Regions from separate parts of the Bradyrhizobium sp. 2TAF24 genome, predicted to be linked through region 1. Evidence: predicted binding sites of a transcription regulator. Region 1 holds the regulator's gene; each other region holds the start of a gene.
The links. Region 1 encodes PhoB, which activates phosphate uptake and scavenging genes when phosphate is short. Its sites were predicted from a motif close to TGTCATNNANCTGTCAT; they were not measured.
Positions count from the first base shown of each region.

Region 2: the regulator PhoB is predicted to act here: its motif matches at 4,930-4,946, upstream of AB4Z37_RS04830 (inorganic phosphate transporter).
Region 3: the regulator PhoB is predicted to act here: its motif matches at 5,361-5,377, upstream of AB4Z37_RS22670 (DUF47 domain-containing protein).

Region 1 is NZ_JBFRFW010000005.1:228,358-235,840, reverse strand. It holds gene argF (ornithine carbamoyltransferase) at 134-1,072, opposite strand; gene AB4Z37_RS10595 (aspartate aminotransferase family protein) at 1,072-2,274, opposite strand; gene AB4Z37_RS10590 (GcrA family cell cycle regulator) at 2,740-3,243, shown strand; gene phoB (phosphate regulon transcriptional regulator PhoB) at 3,373-4,074, opposite strand; gene phoU (phosphate signaling complex protein PhoU) at 4,096-4,812, opposite strand; gene pstB (phosphate ABC transporter ATP-binding protein PstB) at 4,838-5,614, opposite strand; gene pstA (phosphate ABC transporter permease PstA) at 5,647-6,528, opposite strand; gene pstC (phosphate ABC transporter permease subunit PstC) at 6,528-7,483, opposite strand, start outside.
Region 2 is NZ_JBFRFW010000002.1:336,824-344,306, forward strand. It holds gene AB4Z37_RS04815 (carbohydrate porin) at 1-843, shown strand, start outside; gene AB4Z37_RS04820 (VOC family protein) at 1,026-1,379, shown strand; gene AB4Z37_RS04825 (FMN-binding glutamate synthase family protein) at 1,422-3,047, opposite strand; gene AB4Z37_RS04830 (inorganic phosphate transporter) at 3,260-4,882, opposite strand; gene AB4Z37_RS04835 (PAS domain-containing protein) at 5,188-5,799, opposite strand; gene AB4Z37_RS04840 (xanthine dehydrogenase family protein molybdopterin-binding subunit) at 6,009-7,483, opposite strand, start outside.
Region 3 is NZ_JBFRFW010000015.1:6,317-13,799, reverse strand. It holds gene AB4Z37_RS22695 (NAD-dependent epimerase/dehydratase family protein) at 1-599, opposite strand, end outside; gene AB4Z37_RS22690 (hypothetical protein) at 692-1,297, opposite strand; gene AB4Z37_RS22685 (peptide chain release factor 3) at 1,378-2,994, opposite strand; gene sugE (quaternary ammonium compound efflux SMR transporter SugE) at 3,264-3,578, shown strand; gene AB4Z37_RS22675 (anion permease) at 3,589-4,593, opposite strand; gene AB4Z37_RS22670 (DUF47 domain-containing protein) at 4,608-5,252, opposite strand; gene AB4Z37_RS22665 (branched-chain amino acid ABC transporter permease) at 5,515-6,480, opposite strand; gene AB4Z37_RS22660 (branched-chain amino acid ABC transporter permease) at 6,482-7,345, opposite strand; gene AB4Z37_RS22655 (ABC transporter substrate-binding protein) at 7,426-7,483, opposite strand, start outside.

The sequences.
Region 1 (7,483 bases):
GAGCGGCGGCCGGCCATCCTGTCCGGGCGGCGCACAGCGCGGCCGCCGGGCCACCCCTGACCGGACAGGGCCCATATAGGGATGCCGGGCGGTTACGCCAACCGTCGCGGGAACCCGAGATCCGCGCCGGGCCTCACGCGACCGCGTCGAAGCACCAGGCCAGGATGCCCTTCTGCGCATGCAGGCGGTTTTCCGCCTCGTCGAACACTACCGACTGCGGGCCGTCGATCACCTCGTCGGTGACCTCGTCGCCGCGATGGGCCGGCAGGCAGTGCATGAACAGCGCATCGGGCTTGGCCAGCGACATCAGCTTGGCGTTGACCTGATAGGGCCGCAGCAGGTTGTGGCGATGCTCGCCGTCCTTGTCGCCCATCGACACCCAGGTGTCGGTGACGATGCAGTCGGCGCCCCTGACCATGTCCTCGGGATTGCTGCTCAGCACGATCGGCGCGCTGGTCGCCTTGATCCAGTCGCGGAACCCCTTTTTCGGCGACAGCTCCGGCGGGGTGGCGATGTGCAGGTTGAACTTGAAGCGCTCGGCGGCATGCGCCCACGACATCAGCACGTTGTTGTCGTCGCCGGTCCAGGCCACGGTGCGGCCGGTGATCGGCCCACGATGCTCCTCGAAGGTCATCACGTCGGCCATCACCTGGCAGGGATGCGAGCGCCGCGTCAGGCCGTTGATCACCGGCACGGTGGCGTGGGCCGCGAGCTCCAGCAGCGCGTCGTGGCTGAGGATGCGGATCATGATGGCGTCGACGAAGCGCGACAGCACGCGCGCGGTATCGGCGATGGTCTCGCCGCGGCCGAGCTGCATCTCCTGGCCGGTGAGCATGATCGGCTCGCCGCCGAGCTGGCGCATGCCGACGTCGAACGACACGCGCGTGCGCGTCGACGGTTTCTCGAAGATCATCGCCAGGGTCTTGCCCTTGAGCGGCTGGTCCCAGGCCTGGTTGCTGGCCTTGGCGGCCTTCAGACGGGCCTTGATCGCCACGCTGGCGTCGAGCATCGCCCGCAGCTCCGTTGTCGGGAGCTCGGTGAGATCGAGGAAATGACGGGGCCGCTTGCTCATCACACGGCCTTCCGCTGCGAGGCGTCGAGAGACGCGCAGGCGCGCTCGAGGCGGGCCACGCCCTCGCCGATCTCGGCTTCGGTGGCGATCAGCGGCGGCAGAAAGCGCACGACGTTGTCGCCGGCGCCGACCGTGAGCAGCTTTTCGCCGCGCAGCGCCGCGACGAGCTCGCCGCTCGGGATCACCGCCTTGACGCCGACCAGAAGGCCCTCGCCGCGCACATCGCTGAGGATCGCGGGATAACGATCGACCACCGACGCCAGCTTCTGCTTGAGCAGCAGCGACATCCGTTTGACATGATCGAAGAAGCCGGGTGCCTGCATCACGTCGAGCACCGCGCCGGCGGCCGCGATCGCCAGCGGATTGCCGCCGAAGGTCGAGCCGTGCGTGCCCGGCGTCATGCCGGAGGCCGCATCGGCGGTGGCGAGGCAGGCGCCGATCGGAAAGCCGCCGCCGAGCGCCTTCGCGAGTGCCATCACGTCCGGCGTGACGCCGGTCCACTGATAGGCGAACAATTCGCCGGTGCGCCCCATGCCGGTCTGCACTTCGTCGAACGCCAGCAGCAGGCCATGCTCGTCACACAGCTGCCGCAACGCCTTGAAGAAGGACTGCGGCGCGCTGCGCACGCCGCCCTCGCCCTGCACCGGCTCGATCAGAATGCCCGCGGTGTGTGGACCGATCGCCTTGCGCACCGCCTCGACATCACCATGGGGGACCTGGTCGAAACCTTCGACGCGCGGGCCAAAGCCTTCGAGATATTTCTCCTGGCCGCCGGCGGCGAGCGTCGCCAGCGTGCGGCCATGGAAAGCACCTTCGAAGGTGATGATGCGGTAGCGCTCCGGGTGGCCTTTCGCCGCATGGTGCTTGCGCACCACCTTGATGACGGCTTCCATCGCTTCGGCGCCGGAATTGCAGAAGAACGCCACGTCGGCGAAGCTCGCGGCGCACAGCCGCGCCGCCACCTTCTCGCCATCCGGGCTCCTGAACAGGTTCGACATGTGCCACAGCTTGGTCGCCTGCTCCTGCAAGGCAGCGACGAGATGCGGATGCGCATGTCCCAGCGCGTTGACAGCCACGCCGCTGGTGAAATCGAGATAGCGCTCACCATCGGCGCCATGCAGCCACACACCCTCGCCGCGATCGAAGGCGAGATCAGCCCGCGCAAAGACCGGCATGAGATGGGACGACGCGTTGGTGCTCATGATGACCCGACAGAATGTTCGGCGGGAAATATCGACAGATCACGGTGCGAAACCCGTGAGACCGGACGATGCCCTGCCTGATGTGCTGGTTCCAGAAACAAAACGTGCCGCCTCGCGGGCAGCACGCGGCAACATTCTATTGGCGCCCCCCCGGCTGTCAACTCGGCAATGATTCCTAAAAGCCGCGGAAAAAGCGGTTTTTCGCGTTTCCAACGTAGAACATGTGGACGCGTCCTGCCCGACTCTTGCGCGTGAGTCACGGCATATTGTAGCCTTTTGACGGTCGGATACGACATCTCGTGCGGTAGATCTGATCCTTTTCGGTCCCTTGTGGCGGCGTACACGCTCGGTTGCGACCCATGCATCCGGCGAGGGCTAAAGGATTCTGCCAGCAGGGATTTTTTGAGACACAGCCGTCGCCAGCAGGCTCGTCCGTGGTGGCGCGACACGAAGGGATAGACTGCGATGACGGTAATGGGTTGGACCGACGATCGCGTGGAGCAGTTGAAGAAACTCTGGGAAGCCGGCCTGTCTGCCAGCCAGATCGCGGCGGAACTCGGCAACATCACCCGCAACGCCGTCATCGGAAAGGTCCACCGGCTCGGCCTGTCGGGCCGCGCCAAGAGCCCGTCCTCGGCGGCCCCGCGCCAGCGCAAGGCGCGTCCCGCCCAGCACATGATGCGGATTTCGCGGCCGATGTCCCGCGGCAACACCGCGCTCGCCCACGCCTTCGAGGTCGAGCCCGATCCGGTCACCTATGACAACGTTGTGCCGATGAGCCAGCGGCTGTCGCTGCTGGAGCTGACCGAAGCCACCTGCCACTGGCCGGTCGGCGATCCCGGCAGCAACGACTTCTTCTTCTGCGGCGGCAAGGCCCTGACCGGCCTGCCCTACTGCGCGCATCACTCGCGCGTGGCCTATCAACCGGCCAGCGATCGCCGTCGCGATCGCCGCCCGACCGGCAAATAAGCGACATGCGCTGAAAATCCGGCGCGGCCGCCGCGCCGGCCTTCCCGGCAAGCCAGCGACAAGCAAAACGGCGCCGCATCAGGGATGCGGCGCCGTTTGTCGTTGTGGAGAGAAACGTCGGCCTCTCGGCTACTCCGCCTTGGCGAAGCGGTCGTCGAGCGCGTAGCCAGCGCCGCGCACGGTGCGGATCGGATCCTGATCCCTGCCGAAGTTGAGGAGCTTGCGCAGGCGGCCGATATGGACGTCGACGGTGCGCTCGTCGATGTAGATGTCACGACCCCAGACGCCATCGAGCAGCTGCTCGCGGCTGAACACACGGCCGGGATGCTCGAGGAAGAACTCGAGCAGGCGGTATTCGGTCGGGCCGAGGTCGATCGGCTGGCCCGAGCGCGCGACACGGCGCTTGTCGCGGTCGAGCTCGATGTCGCCATAGGTCAGCACGGTGGCGAGCCGTTCCGGGCTCGCCCGGCGCAGCAGGCCCTTCACCCGCGCCAGCAGCTCGGGCACCGAGAACGGCTTGACGATGTAGTCGTCGGCGCCGGTGGCAAGACCACGCACCCGCTCGCTCTCCTCGCCGCGGGCGGTGAGCATGATGATCGGCAGCTGCTTGGTCTCGGGGCGGGTCCGCAGGCGGCGGCACAGCTCGATGCCGGACAGGCCGGGCAGCATCCAGTCCAGGACGATCAGGTCCGGAATGCGCTCCTTGAGCCGTGTGTCGGCCTCGTCGCCGCGCGCCACGGTTTCCACGTCATAGCCCTCAGCGTCGAGATTGTAGCGCAGCAGCGTCGTGAGCGCTTCTTCATCTTCAACAACCAGAATGCGTGCACCCATATCGGTTCCTTAGCGTCTCGATCAGTTGCCGGGGGTTGCGGTGGCGAACGCAGTCATGTCGCCCTTGGGGCGCGGATCCTGCATCTGCTGCCCTTCGACCATGTAGAACACGGTCTCCGCAATGTTGGTGGCATGGTCGCCCATGCGTTCGATGTTCTTGGCGCAGAACATCAGGTGGATGCAGAAGCTGATGTTGCGGGGATCTTCCATCATGTAGGTGAGCAGCTCGCGGAACAGCGAGGTGCAGATCGCGTCGACCTCCTCGTCGCCCTTCCACACCGCCATCGCCGCCGGCAGGTCGTGCGCCGCATAGGCATCGAGCACCGACTTGATCTGCGACTGCACCAGGCTCGCCATGTGCTCGAGGCCGCGGATCAGCTTGAGCGGATGGAAGTCGCTGTCGAGCGCGCTGACGCGCTTGCCGATATTCTTGGCGAGGTCGCCGATGCGCTCGAGGTCGGTGGCGACCCGCATCGCGCCGACGATTTCGCGCAGGTCCACCGCCATCGGCTGGCGCCGCGCGATGGTGAGCACGGCGCGCTCCTCGATGGTGCGCTGCAGCTTGTCGAGCTCGTTGTCGGCGTTGACCACGCGCTGCCCCAGCGCGATGTCACGGCGGATCAGCGCGTCGACGGATTCCACGATCTGCCGCTCGGCGAGACCGCCCATCTCCGCAACCATGCGGGTGAGCTCCTGCAGGTCCTGGTCGAAGGCTTTGGCTGTATGTTCGAAGGCCATCATATTCTCCCGCGCACGAGGCGCCTCAGCCGAACCGGCCGGTGATGTAATCCTGGGTCCGGCGATCCGACGGCGTGGTGAAGATCTTGGTCGTCGGCCCGAACTCGATCAACTCGCCGAGATACATGAAGGCCGTGAAGTCGGAGACGCGGGCGGCCTGCTGCATGTTATGGGTCACGATCACGATCGTGTAATCGTCCTTCAGCTCGTCGATCAGCTCCTCGATCTTGGCGGTCGAGATCGGGTCCAGCGCCGAGCACGGCTCGTCGAACAGGATGACCTCCGGCCGCACCGCGACCGTGCGCGCGATGCACAGGCGCTGCTGCTGGCCGCCCGACAGGCTGAGGCCGTTGGCGTTGAGCTTGTTCTTGACCTCGTCCCACAGCGCGGCGCGCCGCAGCGACTGCTCGACCCGGTTGTCCAGCTCGCTCTTGGACAGTTTTTCGTAGAGCCGGATGCCGAACGCGATGTTCTCGTAGATCGACATGGGGAACGGGGTCGGCTTCTGGAAGACCATGCCGATCCGCGCCCGCAGCAGATTGATGTCGAGGCCCGGCTCCAGGATGTTGGCGCCGTCGAAATTGACCTGGCCGCCCGCCCGCTGGTTCGGGTAGAGGTCGTACATGCGGTTGAGGATGCGCAGCAGGGTCGACTTGCCGCAGCCCGACGGACCGATGAACGCCGTCACCTTGTTCTCGTAGAGAGACATGGTGATGTTCTTGAGCGCGCGTGCCTCGCCATAGAAGAAATCGAGGTCGCGGATCGCGATCTTGTCCTTGAGCGATGACGTATCGAACGGCATGGACGTGGCTGACGGGGTCACGGTTGCCAGGGTCATTGAGTTTTCCTCGATCCGGCAAGCGCACGGGCGGTGATGCTGAGCGCAAGCACTGAAAGCGTGATGATGAGCGCACCGGTCCAAGCCAGCTTCTGCCAGTCCGCGTAGGGGCTGAGCGCGAACTGGAAGATGACGACCGGAAGGCTGGGCGTCGGTGCATTGAGGTTGATGACGGAAATCCCGGGGAACAGCGGCAGCGACACCGTGCTGAGGAACTGGTGGTTGAGCGCGGTGAACAGCAATGGCGCGGTCTCGCCGCTGACGCGGGCGACCGCGAGCAGGATGCCGGTGACGATCCCCGAGCGGGCCGCACGGTAGGCGATGCGCTGGATCATCAGCGACCGCGGCAGGCCGATCGACGCCGCCGCCTCGCGCATGGTGTTGGGCACCAGCAGCAGCATGTCCTCGGTGGTGCGCACCACCACCGGGATGACGATGACCGCGAGCGCGATGGCGCCGGCGATGCCGGAGAAGTGCCCCATCGGGCGCACCATGACCTCATAGATGAACAGGCCGACCACGATCGACGGCGCACTCAGCAGGATGTCGTTGATGAAGCGCACGATGCTGGTCAGCTTGTCGTGGCGGCCGTACTCGGCCATGTAGGTGCCAGCGAGAATGCCGATCGGCGTACCGATCACCACCGCGAGCACGGTCACGATCAAGCTGCCGATGATGGCGTTGAGCAGGCCGCCGTCGGAGCCGGGAGGCGGCGTCATTTCGGTGAAGACGTTCAGCGACAGGCCGCTGAACCCCTTCCAGAACAGGGCGCCGAGAATCAGCGCCAGCCATACGAGACCGATACCGGTCGCACCGATCGAGGCCACGACCGCGATCGTGTTGCGGCGGCGGCGGGTATTGTAGAGCGAGGCATCCATCAGCCGATCCTCCGCTCGATGCGCAGCAGCAGGTAGCGCGCAATCGCCAGCACGATGAAAGTGATCACGAACAGGATGAGGCCGAGCGCGATCAGCGACGAGGTGTAGAGATCGCCCACCGCCTCGGTGAACTCGTTGGCGATGGTCGCCGAGATGGTGGTGCCCGGCGCCAGCAGCGAAGTCGCGATCTTGTGGGCGTTGCCGATCACGAAGGTCACCGCCATGGTCTCGCCGAGCGCGCGGCCGAGCCCGAGCATGACGCCGCCGATGACGCCGACACGGGTGTAGGGCAGCACGACATAGCGCATCACCTCCCAGGTGCTGCAGCCGAGGCCGTAGGCGGCTTCCTTCAGCACCGGCGGCACCGCCTCGAACACGTCGCGCGAAATCGACGTGATGAACGGCAGCACCATGATCGCGAGGATCAGGCTCGCAGTGAGCACGCCGATGCCGTAGGGCGGGCCGGCGAACAGCGACGACAGGCCGGGAACATTGGCGAAAGTGGAGATCAGTCCCGGCTGGACGTGCTGCTGCAGAAACGGCGCCAGCACGAACAGGCCCCAGATGCCGTAGATGATGCTGGGGATGCCGGCGAGCAGCTCGATGGCGATACCGATCGGCCGCCGCAGCCATTTCGGACACAGCTCGGTGAGGAACATGGCGATCAGCAGGCCGAACGGCACCGCGATCAGCATCGCCACGAACGACGTGACGAGGGTGCCGTAGATCGGGGCCAGCGCGCCGAACTTCTCGGTGACCGGATTCCAGCTCTCGGACACGACGAAGCTGAGACCGAACTCGCGCAGCGCCGGCGCAGCGCCAACGATCAGCGCGATGATGACGCCGCCCAGCAGGGCCAGCACGAACACCGCGGCGCTGCGTGTCAGATTCCGGAACAGGTCGTCGCTGAACCGCAGCCGGTCGAGCGCCTGTGCGCGCTCCTTCACGTCCTGCT
Region 2 (7,483 bases), on a different contig from region 1:
GGCCGCTTCGCCGTCGGCGACTATTTCGACGGTAACTCCTACGCCAAGGACCCGCGCGCCGACTTCATGAACTGGGCGATGTGGGCGTCTGCCGCCTACGACTTTCCCGCCGACCTGCCCGGCTTCACCCGTGGCGCGGTGGTCGAGCTGAACCGCAAGGACTGGGCGCTGCGCGCCGGCCTGTTCCAGGTGCCGGCCGCGCCGAACAGCGACACGCTGACCTTCAAGGGCGCCGGCTCCGTGGTCGAGTTCGAGGAGCGCCACACCCTGTTCGGCCAGCCCGGCAAGCTGCGGCTCGGCGTCTTCGCCAATCGCGGCATCACCGGCAGCTACAATCAGGCGCTGGCGCTCAACGCCATGGATCCATCGCTCGCCATTAACGACGCGATGGCGAGCCTGCGCCAGGAGCGATGGAAGTACGGCTTCTATCTCAACGGCGAGCAGCAGGTCGCAACCGACATCGGCGTGTTCGCGCGCCTCAGCTGGAACGACGGGCGCAACGAGATCCTGTCGTTCACCGACATCGACCAGAGCCTGTCAGGCGGCATCTCCGTCAAGGGCAGCTACTGGGGCCGCAGCGCCGACACGTTCGGCCTCGGCGGCGCGATCAACGGGCTATCGCGGCCGCACCGTGACTTTCTCGCCGCCGGCGGCAACGGCCTGCTGATCGGCGACGGCGCGCTGAACTACCGGCCCGAACAGATCCTGGAGACTTACTACGCCTACGCGCTCAGCAAGAGCGTGACCCTGACGGCGGACTATCAGCTCATCGTCAATCCCGCCTATAACGGTGATCGCGGCCCGGTGTCGCTGTTCTCCGGACGCGTCCACGCCGAGTTCTAAAGCCTTTTCGAGCGAAGCATGCCCCCGGACCTGATCCGGGGACGGGCACCGGTTCGCGCGAGGAAAGTGCGTCAGAACATGGCTTGGAGCGCGTTCGCGCTTTCATCAGAGGCGGACGCGCTCCAGGATCCGGCTGGAGCCGCCGGCATGACTGCCTCGCTCGCTTCGAACCAGGACGCCCCATGCAGGTCAAACGCATCGTCGCCAACATCGGCGCCACCGACATCGGCAAGGCCCGCGCGTTCTATGGCGACCTGCTCGGCCTCGATCTTGTGATGGACCACGGCTGGATTGCGACATGGGGCTCGGCGCAGGCGATGACCGTGCAGGTCAGTATCGCCAGCGAAGGCGGCTCGGGTACGAAAGTGCCGGACCTGTCGATCGAAGTCGACGATCTCGAGGCCGCTCTCGCGCGCGTCCGGGCCGGCGGCATTCCACTGGAATACGGCCCGGCGGACGAACCCTGGGGCGTGCGCCGCTTCTATGTGCGTGATCCGTTCGGCCGCCTCGTCAACATTCTGACGCACACCGGCTGACCGGCAGCGGCGCGAGGCCGCCGCCCTGTGTAACCGACCGCCTCAGCCCGCCGCCGCGAAGGTTTCCGCCTGAGCCAACGCCCAGGCGCGCTTGAAGCGAGGATCCTCGGTTCCGTTGATGAGTTCGCCCGGCCGCAGTGACGGATAAAGCTTGTCGAACGACATCACCTCGACGCCAGACACGCGCCGCGAGAAATGCACCGGCTTCATTTCGTCGGGATGCATGAATCCGCCGGCCGCCGTCAGCTCGGCCAGCGCGTGCAGTGTCGCATGATGATAGTTGCAGACCCGTTCGAGCTTGTCGGGGATCACCAGCGCACGGTAGCGCGTCGGATCCTGGGTGGTGACCCCCGTCGGGCAGCGATCGGTATGACAGCTCAGCGACTGGATGCAACCGATCGAAAACATGAAGGCGCGCGCGGCGTTGCACCAGTCGGCGCCGATCGCCATGGCACGGGCGATGTCGAAGGCCGTGGCGATCTTGCCCGCCGCGCCGATCTTGATGCGGTCGCGTGCATTGATGCCGATCAAGGCGTTGTGAACGAAGTTGACGCCCTCACGCATCGGCATGCCGAGATTGTCCATGAATTCAAGCGGCGCGGCACCTGTGCCCCCCTCATTGCCGTCCACCACGATGAAATCCGGGTAGATGCCGGTCGCGAGCATCGCCTTGCAGATCGACAGGAATTCCCAGGGATGGCCGACGCAGAGCTTGAAGCCCGCGGGCTTGCCGCCGGACAGGCGCCGCATTTCGGCAATGAACTGCATCATGCCGACTGGCGTCGAGAACGCCTTGTGATAGGGCGGCGAGATGCAGTCCTTGCCCATGGGCACGCCACGGATCTCGGAAATCTCCTGTGACACCTTGGCCGCCGGCAGCACGCCGCCATGGCCGGGTTTGGCACCCTGGCTCAGCTTCAGCTCGACCATCCTGATCTGGTCGATGGTCGCGAGCTTCTCGAACTTCTCCGGATCGAAATTGCCGTCCGCGGTGCGGCAGCCGAAATAGCCGGAGCCGATCTCCCAGATGATGTCTCCGCCCATTTCACGGTGATAGGGGCTGAAACCGCCTTCGCCGGTATCCTGAGCGAAATCGCCCTTCTTGGCGCCGCCGTTCAACGCGCGAACGGCGTTGGGGCTGAGTGCGCCGAAGCTCATCGCGGAAATGTTGAAGATCGAGGCGGAGTAGGGCCTGGTACAGTCAGGGCCGCCGATGGTCAGGCGAAACTTCTCCGACGCCATCGGCTTCGGTGCCATCGAATGGTGCATCCATTCATAGCCCTCCTGATAGACGTCGTTCTGGGTGCCGAACGGCCGTTTGTCGAGGTCCATCTTGGCGCGCTGATACACCACCGCGCGAATGTCGCGGCTGAACGGCTTGCCGTCCTTCTCGCTTTCGAAGAAATACTGCCGCATCTCCGGCCGGATCTCCTCCAGCAGGAAGCGGATATGCGCCGAGATCGGATAGTTGCGCAGCACGGCGTGCCGCTTCTGGATCAGATCACGGAAACCGAGTGCCGTCAGCGCGCCGAACACGACCAGCGGCAGCAGCACGATATCGAAGGCCTTGTGGTCGACGATGCCGATGCCGAGCAGCAGCACGGTCACGACCGAACAGATTGTGAGGACAATGAAACGCGGCGTGAACGGCAGCATCAATGTATCCATAACCACCTCGTCTCCTGGCTCGGCCGGCACTGTTCACCCCCGGTCGCGCGGCCGCCCCGCGGTCGAACCGGGACGAGACTTATACACCATGCGCGGGCCGACAGGACGATCCTGCGTGATGCACTGCATCAAACCGCATGTGACCGGCTTCTGAAATGCGAAGAGCCGCGCAGGACCTGCGCGGCTCCTCAGTCCTCATTGCGATGCGCCGATCAGAGCAGGTGATAGAACAGGTAGTACAGGCTGCCCGACAGCACCATCGCGGCCGGCAGGGTCAGCACCCAGGCCAGGGCGATGTTGCGGATCGTGGCCCACTGCAGCCCCGATCCATTGGCGGCCATGGTGCCCGCGATGCCCGATGACAGCACGTGGGTGGTGGAGACCGGCAGGCCGTAACCATCCGCCGCCGCGATGGTGGCGGCAGCCGTGATCTCGGCGCAGGCGCCCTGGGCATAGGTCAGGTGGGTCTTGCCGATCTTCTCGCCGACCGTGACCACGATCCGCTTCCAGCCGATCATGGTGCCGAGGCCGAGCGCGATCGCCACCGCGATCTTCACCCAGGTCGGGATGAACTTGGTCGCAGCGTCCAGCGTGCCCTTGTAGCCGTTGAGGATATTGACCTCGTCAGCGCTGAGCTCGCTCTCCTTGTCCTTCATCAGGAAGCGGATCGCTTCCGAGGCGAGGTACATGTCGTTGCGGGTGTTGCCGACCGCTTCCGCGGGGAACTTGGCCAGCGAGCCATACTGTGTGACCTGCTGGCTGATGTCGCGCACCAGCACCGCCAGCGAGGGATAGGTGCCCTCGTTGATCTGATGGGCCGCGACATAGTTCGTCACCGCCGGACGCGGGTTGCCGAGCACATTGTAGCCAGCGGCCTTGCCCTCGATCACCTTGCTGGCAGCGGCCGAGCTCGCCACGAAATGCTCGGTCTGGCTCGCCGGCAGCGCGCGGTTGAGCGCGTAGGCGGTCGGCACCGTACCGATCAGGATCAGCATGATCAGACCCATGCCCTTCTGGCCGTCGTTGGAGCCGTGGAAGAACGACACCAGCGTGCAGGTGAGCACCAGGATGCCGCGGATCCAGATCGGCGGCGGCTGGTTGCCCTTCGGCTCGGCGAACAGCGCCGGCGCCGCGCGCAGCATCACGGTGCGCAGCACCAGCAGCAGCAGCGCGGCCAGCGCAAAGCCGAACAGCGGCGACAGCAGCAGCGCCTTGCCGATATTGCCGGCCTGCGACCAGTCCACACCGGAGGTGCCGCTGCGACCGTGCATCAGGGCATTGGTGATACCGACGCCGATAATCGAGCCGATCAGCGTGTGCGAGCTCGACGCCGGCAGGCCGAAATACCAGGTGCCGACATTCCAGGCGATCGCCGCGATCAGCAGCGCGAACACCATGGCGAAGCCGGCGCCGCTGCCGACCTGGAGGATCAGCTCGACCGGGAGCAGCGACACGATGCCGAACGCCACGGCACCGGACGACAGCAGCACGCCCAGCAGGTTGAACATGCCGGACCAGACCACGGCGACATGCGCGGGCATCGAACGGGTATAGATCACGGTCGCCACCGCATTGGCGGTGTCGTGGAAGCCGTTGACGAACTCGAAGCCGAGCGCGATCAGCAGCGCGACGAACAGCATGATGTAGGGCAGCAAGCTGGTCACGCGCGCGCCGGTGGCGTCGACGTCGACATAGATGCTGTAGGCAACGAACAGGAGCGCGGCAGCGACAATGCCGATGTAGATGACACCGGTCAGCGGGTGGAAGCCGCGATCGAGATCCGGTCCCTTCTGCAAGGCAGGCTCGATCGAGCCGGGTAAAGCAACGTCGCTCATGGTTAGGCCCCTGTTAATGGTACTGGGGGGAACCTTGACCGGCGCTGTTGAAATCTCGATGACAGAAACGGGAAAAAGCCGAAATTGCGTCCAGTCCCGCCGTTTTTGGGCCGCCTTCCGCGACGCGGCGAACTTTGATGTCCAAACATTGCTGCGCGGGCGCGCGACGCTATCAATAGCGCCACCGCACACTTGCGTCATCAATAGATAGTCGAAAGTCGCCCGCGCGGACGCCAGTGTCCCCGGTTCGCAAGTTCACCGCACTTGCAGCAACCTCCGTACCAGCTTGCGAACCGATCAGGACACTAGATCACGTCCATCACGATCTGCTCGGCGGCCACCTCGAGCTCCGCCGGGCGGGGCGCTGCCGTCGCGGCCGGGTCGATCACCACCGCCCAGTGCGGCGGCGCGCGATCCCTGACCCGCATCAGCCCCGCCAGAGAAAACCGCCTCTCGGTGCTGCAGGCATGCAGCGAGACCACGATGAAGTCGGGCCTGTCGGCGCTCCCCGCGTAGGGCAGCAGCAGCAGCTCGATGGTCACCGGGCAACCGTCCATGTCGGACACCGGCACGATCGCGAAGATCGGCAGCTCCGCCGCTACACATGCCTTCCAGATCGGCATCGCGACCTCGGCCATTGCCGGATCGAGGCAGTCACGAATGGTGCGCCCGGTCATCGCCGCATCATAGATGGCCCCGACGCGCTCGCCTGCTTTCAGGCAGCGAAAGTCGACGCCATCGCCGCTGCGCACCACTTCGCACAGCAGCAGGTCCAGCGCATCGCCGGCGCGCTCATTCGGCTCGAAGCTCGCGATGGTCGGCACCGCCCTGCCGGACCGCGCGCGAAACCAGTCGCGCACCAGGCTGACCTGCCGGATCGATCTGACGATGCTGATGTGCGATCTCTGGAATTGCATGCGGCTCATCGGCCTCGGAATCTCGAAATCAGGAGGCGGGAAAACGCGACTTATGCAGCAAAACGTCCATGGCGCGCAACGCGCGGACGACAGCTATAAATGATTCGTGTGCGCTGAGAAGCATATGATGACGCCGGCAAAGCACGCGCCAACGCCTGTGTCATCCATCACCGGCCGCGCCGATCGCGACCGGTGTTGAACAATCGATCTCAGGCCGATGGCGCTGCCTGCAGCGCGGACCACACCTTCATCGGCGTCAGCGGCGCATGCAGGTTCTTCACACCGGCGCCGCTCAGCGCGTCCATCACCGCATTGACCACACAGGGCGGGCCGCCGATCGCGCCGGACTCGCCGCAGCCCTTGGAGCCGAGCGGATTGGTGCGGCAGGGCGCCGATTCATCCAGCGTCACGCGGATATCGGGCACGTCGTCGGCGCGCGGGATGCAGTAGTCCTGATAGGTCGCGGTCAGCAGCTGGCCGTCCGGATCATAGACCACGCCCTCATAGAGCGCCTGGCCGATGCCCTGGGCGACGCCGCCATGGATCTGGCCGCCGACCAGCATCGGATTGACGGCGACACCGACGTCATCGACCGTGGTGTAGCGCGCCACACGCGTGATCCCGGTCTGCGGATCGATCTCGACCTCGCAGATATGGCTGCCGTTCGGCCAGCTCGGCCCGTCGACCTTGCCCTCGCTGTCGACGCTGAGTCGTTCGCCGGCCTCTCTCTTGGCGAGATCGAACAGGCTGACGCGGCGGTCCGTGCCTGCGACCGTCAGCCACCCGCCATTGTACTCGATGTCACCGACACCGGCCTCCAGCACATTGGCCGCGCTCTCGCGCGCCTTGGTGATCAGGTCGCTCGCCGACACCACCGCCGCGGTGCCGCCAACGAACAGCGAGCGCGAGCCGACGCTGCCAAAGCCCTGCGCGAGGTCCGTATCGCCCTGCACCACCTGGATCTTGTCCATCGGAATCCCGAGCGCGGCGCTGACCATCTGCGAATAGGCCGTCTCGAGCCCTTGCCCCATCGCCTGGGTGCCGGAATGCAGCACGACGCGACCGTCGCCGGTGGCATGCAGGCTGACCTTCTCGTTGTGCACGGTGCCGCCGGTCCACTCGATGTAGCTGGCAAGGCCGCGGCCGTAGAGCAGGCCCTTCGACTTTGCCGCACGCTTGCGCGCGGCAAAGCCGTCCCAGTCGGCAAGCTCCGATGCGCGGTCGAGCATATGCGCGAACGCGCCGCTGTCGTAGGTCTGGCCGGTCGCGGTGCGATAGGGCATCTGGCCCGGCTTGATGAAGTTGATCTTGCGCAGCTTGCGCGGATCCATGCCGATCTGCCGCGCGGCGGCGTCCATCAGCCGTTCGACGATGTACACCGCCTCGGGGCGACCCGCGCCGCGATAGGCGCCGACCGGCGCGGTATTGGTCATCACCGCCTTGACGTCGATGTGCACCAGCGGCAGGTCGTAGGTGCCGGTGGCGACGAACGGCCCGAGGATCAGCGGGATCAGCACGCCGGTGCCGCTGAGATAGGCACCGGTGCCGCCGATCGAACGCACACGGAATGCCTGCACCCGCCCCTTGGCGTCGAGCGCGAACTCCGCGGTCGACGTCAGATCGCGGCCATGGGTACCGCCGAGGAATTCGTCGGTGCGATCACCGCGCCAGCGCACCTTGCGCT
Region 3 (7,483 bases), on a different contig from region 1:
ACGAACATGAACTGAACACGGGTCTCGCCTCGTTCCGGAACGAAAACCGGCTTTTGCTGCAGCAGCCTTGACCAGATGAAGCGCTCCCGCTGCAGATAATTGTTCGGCCCGTAGACATAGGGCGGACGCAGGATGAACAGCGACTGGCCAAGCCGGGACGACAGCAGGTCCTCACAGCGCGCCTTGTCGACCCCGTAATCGCCCCAGATCCGGCTGCCGCCCGACGGATCCTCTTCACGGAAAGGGACTGATGCGCGGGCGTCGTCATAGACTGCCGCCGAGCTGATGAAGACATATTTTGTGGGCGGCCGCGCCAGAGCATCGAGCACGCCTGCCACCTCGACAGGCCGATAGGCCGACACGTCGACGATGACGTCGAATGCACCGGTCAGGCTGGCACGCAAGGCGACGGGATCTCCCCGGTCGCACACGATCTGACGGGTGCCTGGCTCGGGTCGCCGCGAGCCGCGGTTGAGACAGATGACCTCGGCCCCCGCAGCATGGAGACTTGCCGCGATGGCGCGTCCCAGGAAATAGCTGCCTCCCAGCACCAGGATGCTGGCTTTCGCCAAACCTGCTCCAGTCTCCTCCGACGACATCACTCCTCCGGCAAGCACAGTGCCGGCACATTCTAGAGCGCGCCCTATGACGACAATATATCGTCGCCTCCCGCTGCCGGGCGTGCCTGCCGCTACGGCCTCTTGTCGGAAGGCTCCATTGTGCGATTGTCGACGTACCGCACCAGGATCGGCCGGCCGGCGATCGCCCCGCCCAATCCCTTGCTGAACGACAGCGGCGCACAATGCGAAAGGGATGCGTCGATCGCCTGGCGATAGGCGGCACGCGTTTCCGGCGCGGCATCAGGCGTCGCATAGGTCAGCCGCGGCGGCGCGATCAGGGCGCCGTCGCGCCGAAAGCTGAACTTGACCGCCATCTGCATGCCCGCACGCGCGATATCCTGCTCCGGCGGCGTCCAGCACGACCGCAGCGCCTGGAACAGGTCACCGATGGTATCGAGGTCGTGATCGGGCATGCGGTAGCGTGCCGCATCCTTGTCCGGCGGATTGCTCTCGACGGTCACCTGCAGGTTCTCGCCGATCGGATAGTCGATGTCGGGAAAGCATGGGCCGCTTTCGAGCGCGCTGCACACCGACGGCGTGCATGGCCGGTTGTCGAACACGCTGCAGGGGACATGGGCAAAGGGCGACGGATCGGCCGGGCGACGCTCCTGCGCCACGGCGGACCGGCCCATGGCCACCGCCGCCATCACGATCAGGAGAACGATCACGGCGCGCATGGCCTGCTCCCGGAACCGATCCGGCCAGCATAGCGCTGATCGCGACCGACAGTGGCCGGCCGCGCTTCACATCTTCGCGCTCAGGACGCTTTCTTGACGTCCTTGACGTTGGCGAAGCGGATGCCCTCGGAGCGCTCGCGGGTGTAGTCGAGGTAGAACTGGTTCTTGGCCAAAAAAACCAGGTCGCCGTCGACATCCTCGGCGATGCCCGATCCGTTGGCGTTGACGAAGGCGTCGTACACCTTGCGGTCGTCCGCCGAGAACCAGCGCGCCAGCGAGAACTCGCTGATTTCGAAATCCACCGGCAGGCCGTATTCGGCGTCGAGCCGGGCTTTCAGCACGTCGAGCTGGAGCTGGCCGACGACGCCGACCAGCGCCGGCGAGCCGTCGCGCGGCCGGAACACCTGCACGACGCCCTCCTCCGACATCTGCTGCAGCGCTTCCTTGAGCTTCTTGGCCTTCATGGCGTCGGTCAGGCGCACGCGGCGCAGGATTTCCGGCGCGAAGCTGGGAACGCCGACGAAGGTGATGTCCTCGCCCTCAGTCAGGGTATCGCCGATGCGCAGCGTGCCGTGATTGGGAATGCCGACGACGTCGCCGGCGAACGCCTCGTCGGCGAGCGCGCGGTCCTGAGCGAAGAAGAACTGCGGCGACGACAGGCTCATCGGCTTGCCGGTGCGGGTCAGCTTGGCCTTCATGCCCCGCTGCAGCTTGCCCGAACACAACCGCGCGAAGGCGATGCGGTCGCGGTGGTTGGGATCCATGTTGGCCTGGATCTTGAACACGAACGCCGACATCCGCGGCTCGTCGGCCTCGACCTTGCGCAGGTTGCTGTCCTGGGCGCGCGGCGGCGGTGCGTAGCGCCCAAGCCCTTCCAGCAGGTCGCCGACGCCGAAATTGCGCAACGCGCTGCCGAAGAACACCGGCGTCAGATGGCCCTCGCGAAACGCGGCGAGATCGAACGGCTTGCAGGCCTCGGTGACCAGCGCCAGCTCCTCCTCGATCGCAGCGGCGTCGAGGTTGGAATTGCGCGCAGCGAGATCGCTGATCGCAATCTGCTCGGCCGAGCCGGTCTTGGCGCCGCCGCCCTCCAGCAGGCGCACGCCGCCGGTAAGAATGTCATAGGTGCCGATGAAGTCGCGGCCGCGTCCCACCGGCCAAGTGATCGGCGTGGTGTCGAGCGCCAGCGTCTTCTCGATCTCGTCGAGCAGCTCGAACGGATCGCGGGTCTCACGGTCCATCTTGTTGATGAAGGTGATGATCGGGATGTCGCGGAGGCGGCAGACCTCGAACAGCTTGCGGGTGCGCGCCTCGATGCCCTTGGCGGCGTCGATCACCATCACCGCCGAGTCGACCGCGGTCAGGGTGCGGTAGGTGTCCTCCGAGAAGTCCTCGTGGCCGGGGGTGTCCAGCAGGTTGAAGACGAGGTTCTCGAACTCGAAGGTCATCACCGAGGTGACGACCGAGATGCCGCGGTCGCGCTCGATCTTCATCCAGTCCGAGCGGGTGTTGCGCCGCTCGCCCTTGGCCTTGACCTGGCCGGCAAGGTTGATGGCGCCGCCGAACAGCAGCAGCTTTTCCGTCAGCGTGGTCTTGCCGGCGTCAGGGTGGGAAATGATGGCGAAGGTGCGCCGGCGCGCCACTTCGGTGGCGAGCGGCGAGGACGGCGCGTCGGCGGAAAGAGCGATGTCGGACATGGGCCGAGCGTGTGACAAAGAAACGCGGCGGGATCAAGGGTGAAGCGGCCGTCGCCCGCCCTCCGCCCCCTGTCAAGCGGGACATTTGATGCAATTGCATCTTTCTTTGACGCCCCCCATGGTCGTTCCTATGTAACGGGGAATGGCGAGGACGGCCTCGCCCCTTCCCCTCAATCCCCCGGCAGGGACGGCCCTGTCATCTGCGCCCCGGCGGGCCTTCCCTCTCGGGTTCCCGTCCGGCGGAACGCCCATGAAAGGACGTGGCTGTCATGGCCTGGATCATTCTGTTCGTCGCCGGCTTGATGGAGATCGGCTGGGCCATCGGCCTGAAATACACCGATGGTTTCACCCGTCTCGTGCCGTCGGTGCTCACCCTCGCCTGCATGGTGGCGAGCGTGCTGCTGCTGGGCTGGGCGCTCAAATCGCTGCCGGTCGGCACCGGCTATGCGGTGTGGACCGGCATCGGCACGGTCGGCACGGCGCTGCTCGGCATCGCCCTGTTCGGCGAGCCCGCGACCGCCATGCGCCTCGCCTGCATCGGCCTGATCGTCGCCGGGATCTTCGGATTGAAGCTCGCGACCTGAGCCAACGGGCTCAGCGCAGCGCCAGCACGATCCAGTAGCTGACCGCCGCCACGGTCGCCGACGCCGGGATCGTGATCACCCAGGCGACCACGATCGAGCTCGCCACATTCCAGCGCACGGCGGAGATCCGCCGCGCGGCGCCGACCCCAACGATGGCGCCGGTAATGGTGTGGGTGGTGGAGACCGGCACGCCGAACCAGGTGGCCAGGAACAACGTCACCGCCCCGCCGGTCTCGGCGCAGAAGCCCTGCATCGGGGTCAGGCGGGTGATGCGGTTGCCCATGGTGCGCACGATCCGCCAGCCCCCCATCAGCGTGCCGACCGCCATGGCGGTCTGGCAGGACAGCACGACCCAGAGTGGCACGTGGAAGTCGCCGCCGAGATAGCCTTGCGAGTACAAGAGTACCGCGATGATGCCCATGGTCTTCTGGGCGTCGTTGCCGCCATGTCCCAGCGAATACAGCGAGGCGGAGGCGAACTGCAGGGTGCGGAAGGCGCGGTCGACCGCGAATGGCGTCGAGCGCACCGACAGCCACGACACGATCGCCACCAGCACCAGCGCCAGGAAGAAGCCGAGCAGCGGCGAGGCCACGATGGCGAGGATCGTCTTGGTCAGGCCGCTCCACTCCATTGCCGCAAAGCCCGCCTTGGCGAAGCCGGCGCCGACGAGGCCGCCGATCAGGGCGTGGGAGCTCGACGACGGAATCCCGAGTCGCCAGGTGATCACGTTCCAGACGATGGCGCCGATGAGAGCCGCGAAGATCACCCGTGGATCGACGATGCCGGGATCGATGATGCCGGTGCCCAGCGTCTGCGCGACATGCAGGCCGAAAAACAGGAAGGCGATGAAATTGAAGAACGCAGCCCAGAACACCGCGTATTGCGGCCGCAGCACCCGCGTCGAGACGATGGTGGCAATTGAGTTCGCCGCATCGTGCAGGCCATTGAGAAAATCGAACAGCAGCGCGACGGCGACGAGGCCGACGAGGAGCGGAAGGCTGAGGCTGGCGTCCACGGCGTGCCCTTGGCTCAGACCTGTTCGATCATGATGCTGTTGATCTCGTTGGCGACATCGTCGAAACGGTCAGCCACCTTCTCGAGATGCTCATAGATTTTGGCGCCGACGATGTAGTCCATGGTGTTGGCGTTGCGGTGCTTGAGGTAGAGCTCCTTCAGCCCGATGTCGTGGAGGTCGTCGACCCGGCCCTCCAGCTTGGTCAGCTCCTCGGTGATCGCGGCCAGCGTCGTGACGTTGTCGCCGATCGCCTGCAGCAGCGGCAGCGCTCGCACCACGAGCTTGGCGCATTCCACCAGGATGGCGCCGATCTCGCGCATCGTCGGCTCGAACTGCCGCACCTCGAACAGCGTCACGGCCTTGGCGGTCTGGTGCATCTGGTCGATGGCGTCGTCCATCGACGTAATCAGGTCCTTGATATCACCGCGGTCGAACGGCGTGATGAAGGTCCGCCGCACCGCGGTCAGCACCTGGCGCGTGACCTCGTCGGCCTGCTGCTCGAACTGGCTGACCTGCTGGCAATAGGACGGCACCTCGTCGCCACCGCGGAGCACCCCCTGCAGCGCCTCCGCACCGCTGACGATGGCCTGCGAATGCTGTGCAAACAGGTCGAAGAAGCGCTCCTCCTGCGGCAGCAAGGCCTTGAACCAGCGTAGCATCGTTATCCCCTGCCCCGGGCCGACCATGGGCCGCAGGATCGCGGCGCACGGGCCGATACCCTTGCTCACGCGCCGCCCTTCGGATCGCGGGACTCGCCTGCGGTGCGATGTCACGTGATTGTCATAAAATATCGAGCCGGGAAACCGGGCATGCGACCAGCTCCCTCCCCATCCACAGGCTGTGGATAATCCCGATCCGTCAGACGACGACACCCCGGCGGACAGCCGCCGGGGTGCTTGGATCACGAAGCCGGCGCCGTGATTACAGCGATCGCTTGAAGAAGTGGCCGATCTCGCCGATGACGCCACGGCGGAAAGTCAGCACGCAGATCACGAAGATCGCGCCCTGGATCACCGTCACCCATTGACCGAACTGCGCCAGGTACTGCTGCATGGCGATGATCACGAAGGCGCCGACCACCGGCCCGAAAATCGTGCCGAGGCCGCCGACCAGTGTCATCAGCACCACCTCGCCCGACATCGACCAGTGCACGTCGGTCAGCGAGGCGTTCTGAGCAACAAAGATCTTCAGCGATCCGGCAAGACCCGCAAGGCTGCCGGACAGGATATAAGCCATCAGCTTATAGTGGTCGGTCTTGTAGCCGAGCGAAATCGCCCGCTGCTCGTTCTCGCGGATCGACTTGAGCACCTCGCCGAACGGCGAATTGATGATGCGGAAGATCAGCAGGAACGCCAGCAAGAAGACCGCGAGGATAGTGTAGTACAGCGTCGTCGGCTGGGACAGGTTGAGCAGCCAGAACATCTTGCCCTGCGGCACGCCCTGGATGCCGTCCTCGCCATGGGTGAATGGCGTCTGCAGGTAGATGAAGTACAGCAGCTGCGACAGCGCCAGGGTGATCATCGAGAAATAGATGCCCTGGCGGCGGATCGCGATGAGGCCGGTGATCACCGCAAGCAGCGCCGACGCCGCGACCCCGAGCAGGATTCCGACCTCCGGCGCCACCAACCAGACCTTCAGGGCGTGGGCCGTGACATAGCCGGCGGTGCCGAGGAACATGGCGTGGCCGAACGACAGCAGGCCGCCATAACCGATCAGCAGGTTGAAGGCACAGGCGAACAGCGCAAAGCACAGCGCCTGCATCACGAAGTACGGATAGATGCCGGTGAACGGTACGATCGCCAGCGCCAGCGCCATGATGGCGAAGGCGACGATCTCGTCGCGGCTCGAGCTGTGCGCGGGCGCGGCGTTGTCGGTAATCGATGTCATGTCAGTTGGCCCGTCCCGTCAGTCCCGTCGGTTTCACAAGCAGCACCAGCACCATCAGCACGAACACCACGGTATTGGAGGCTTCCGGATAGAAATACTTGGTCAGGCCCTCGACGATGCCGAGCGCGAAACCCGTGATGATCGAGCCCATGATCGAGCCCATACCGCCGATCACCACCACCGCGAACACCACGATGATGAGATCGGCGCCCATCAGCGGCCGCACCTGGTTGATCGGCGCCGACAGCACGCCGGCGAGCGCGGCGAGCCCGACGCCGAGGGCGTAGGTCAGCGTGATCATGCGCGGCACGTTGATGCCGAAGGCCCGCACCAGGGTCGGATTTTCCGTCGCGGCACGCAGGTAGGCGCCGAGCCGGGTGCGCTCGATCAGGTACCAGGTCGAGAGGCAGACGATGAGCGAAAAGATCACGACCCAGCCGCGGTAGATCGGCAGGAACATGAAGCCGAGATTGACGCCGCCCTTGAGCGCGTCGGGGATCGCGTAAGGCAGGCCCGACGAGCCGAAATAGTTCTGGAACAGGCCCTGGATGACCAGCGCCATGCCGAAGGTCAGCAGCAGGCCGTAGAGGTGATCGAGCCCGGAGAGCCATTGCAGCATGGTGCGCTCCAGCACCACGCCGAACAGGCCGACCACGAGCGGCGCGAGAATGAGCGCCCACCAGTAGCCGATGCCGGCATATTCGAGGAAGAAATACGCCACGAACGCGCCCATCATGTAGAGCGCGCCATGGGCGAAGTTGATGATGTTCAGCATGCCGAAAATGACGGCAAGGCCGAGGCTGAGCAGCGCGTAGAACGAGCCGTTGATCAGACCAACCAGCAGTTGGGCGTAAAGGGCTTGCATATCGATCGGTCTTTCCGGTCAGGCTCTCACGGATCGCAGGGGATGGATCCCGGCAGCGCCTGGCGCCGCCGGGACAACTCTCACTTCTTGACGAGCGGGCATTTGCTTTCCGACAGCGGCGTGAAGGCCTGGTCGGCG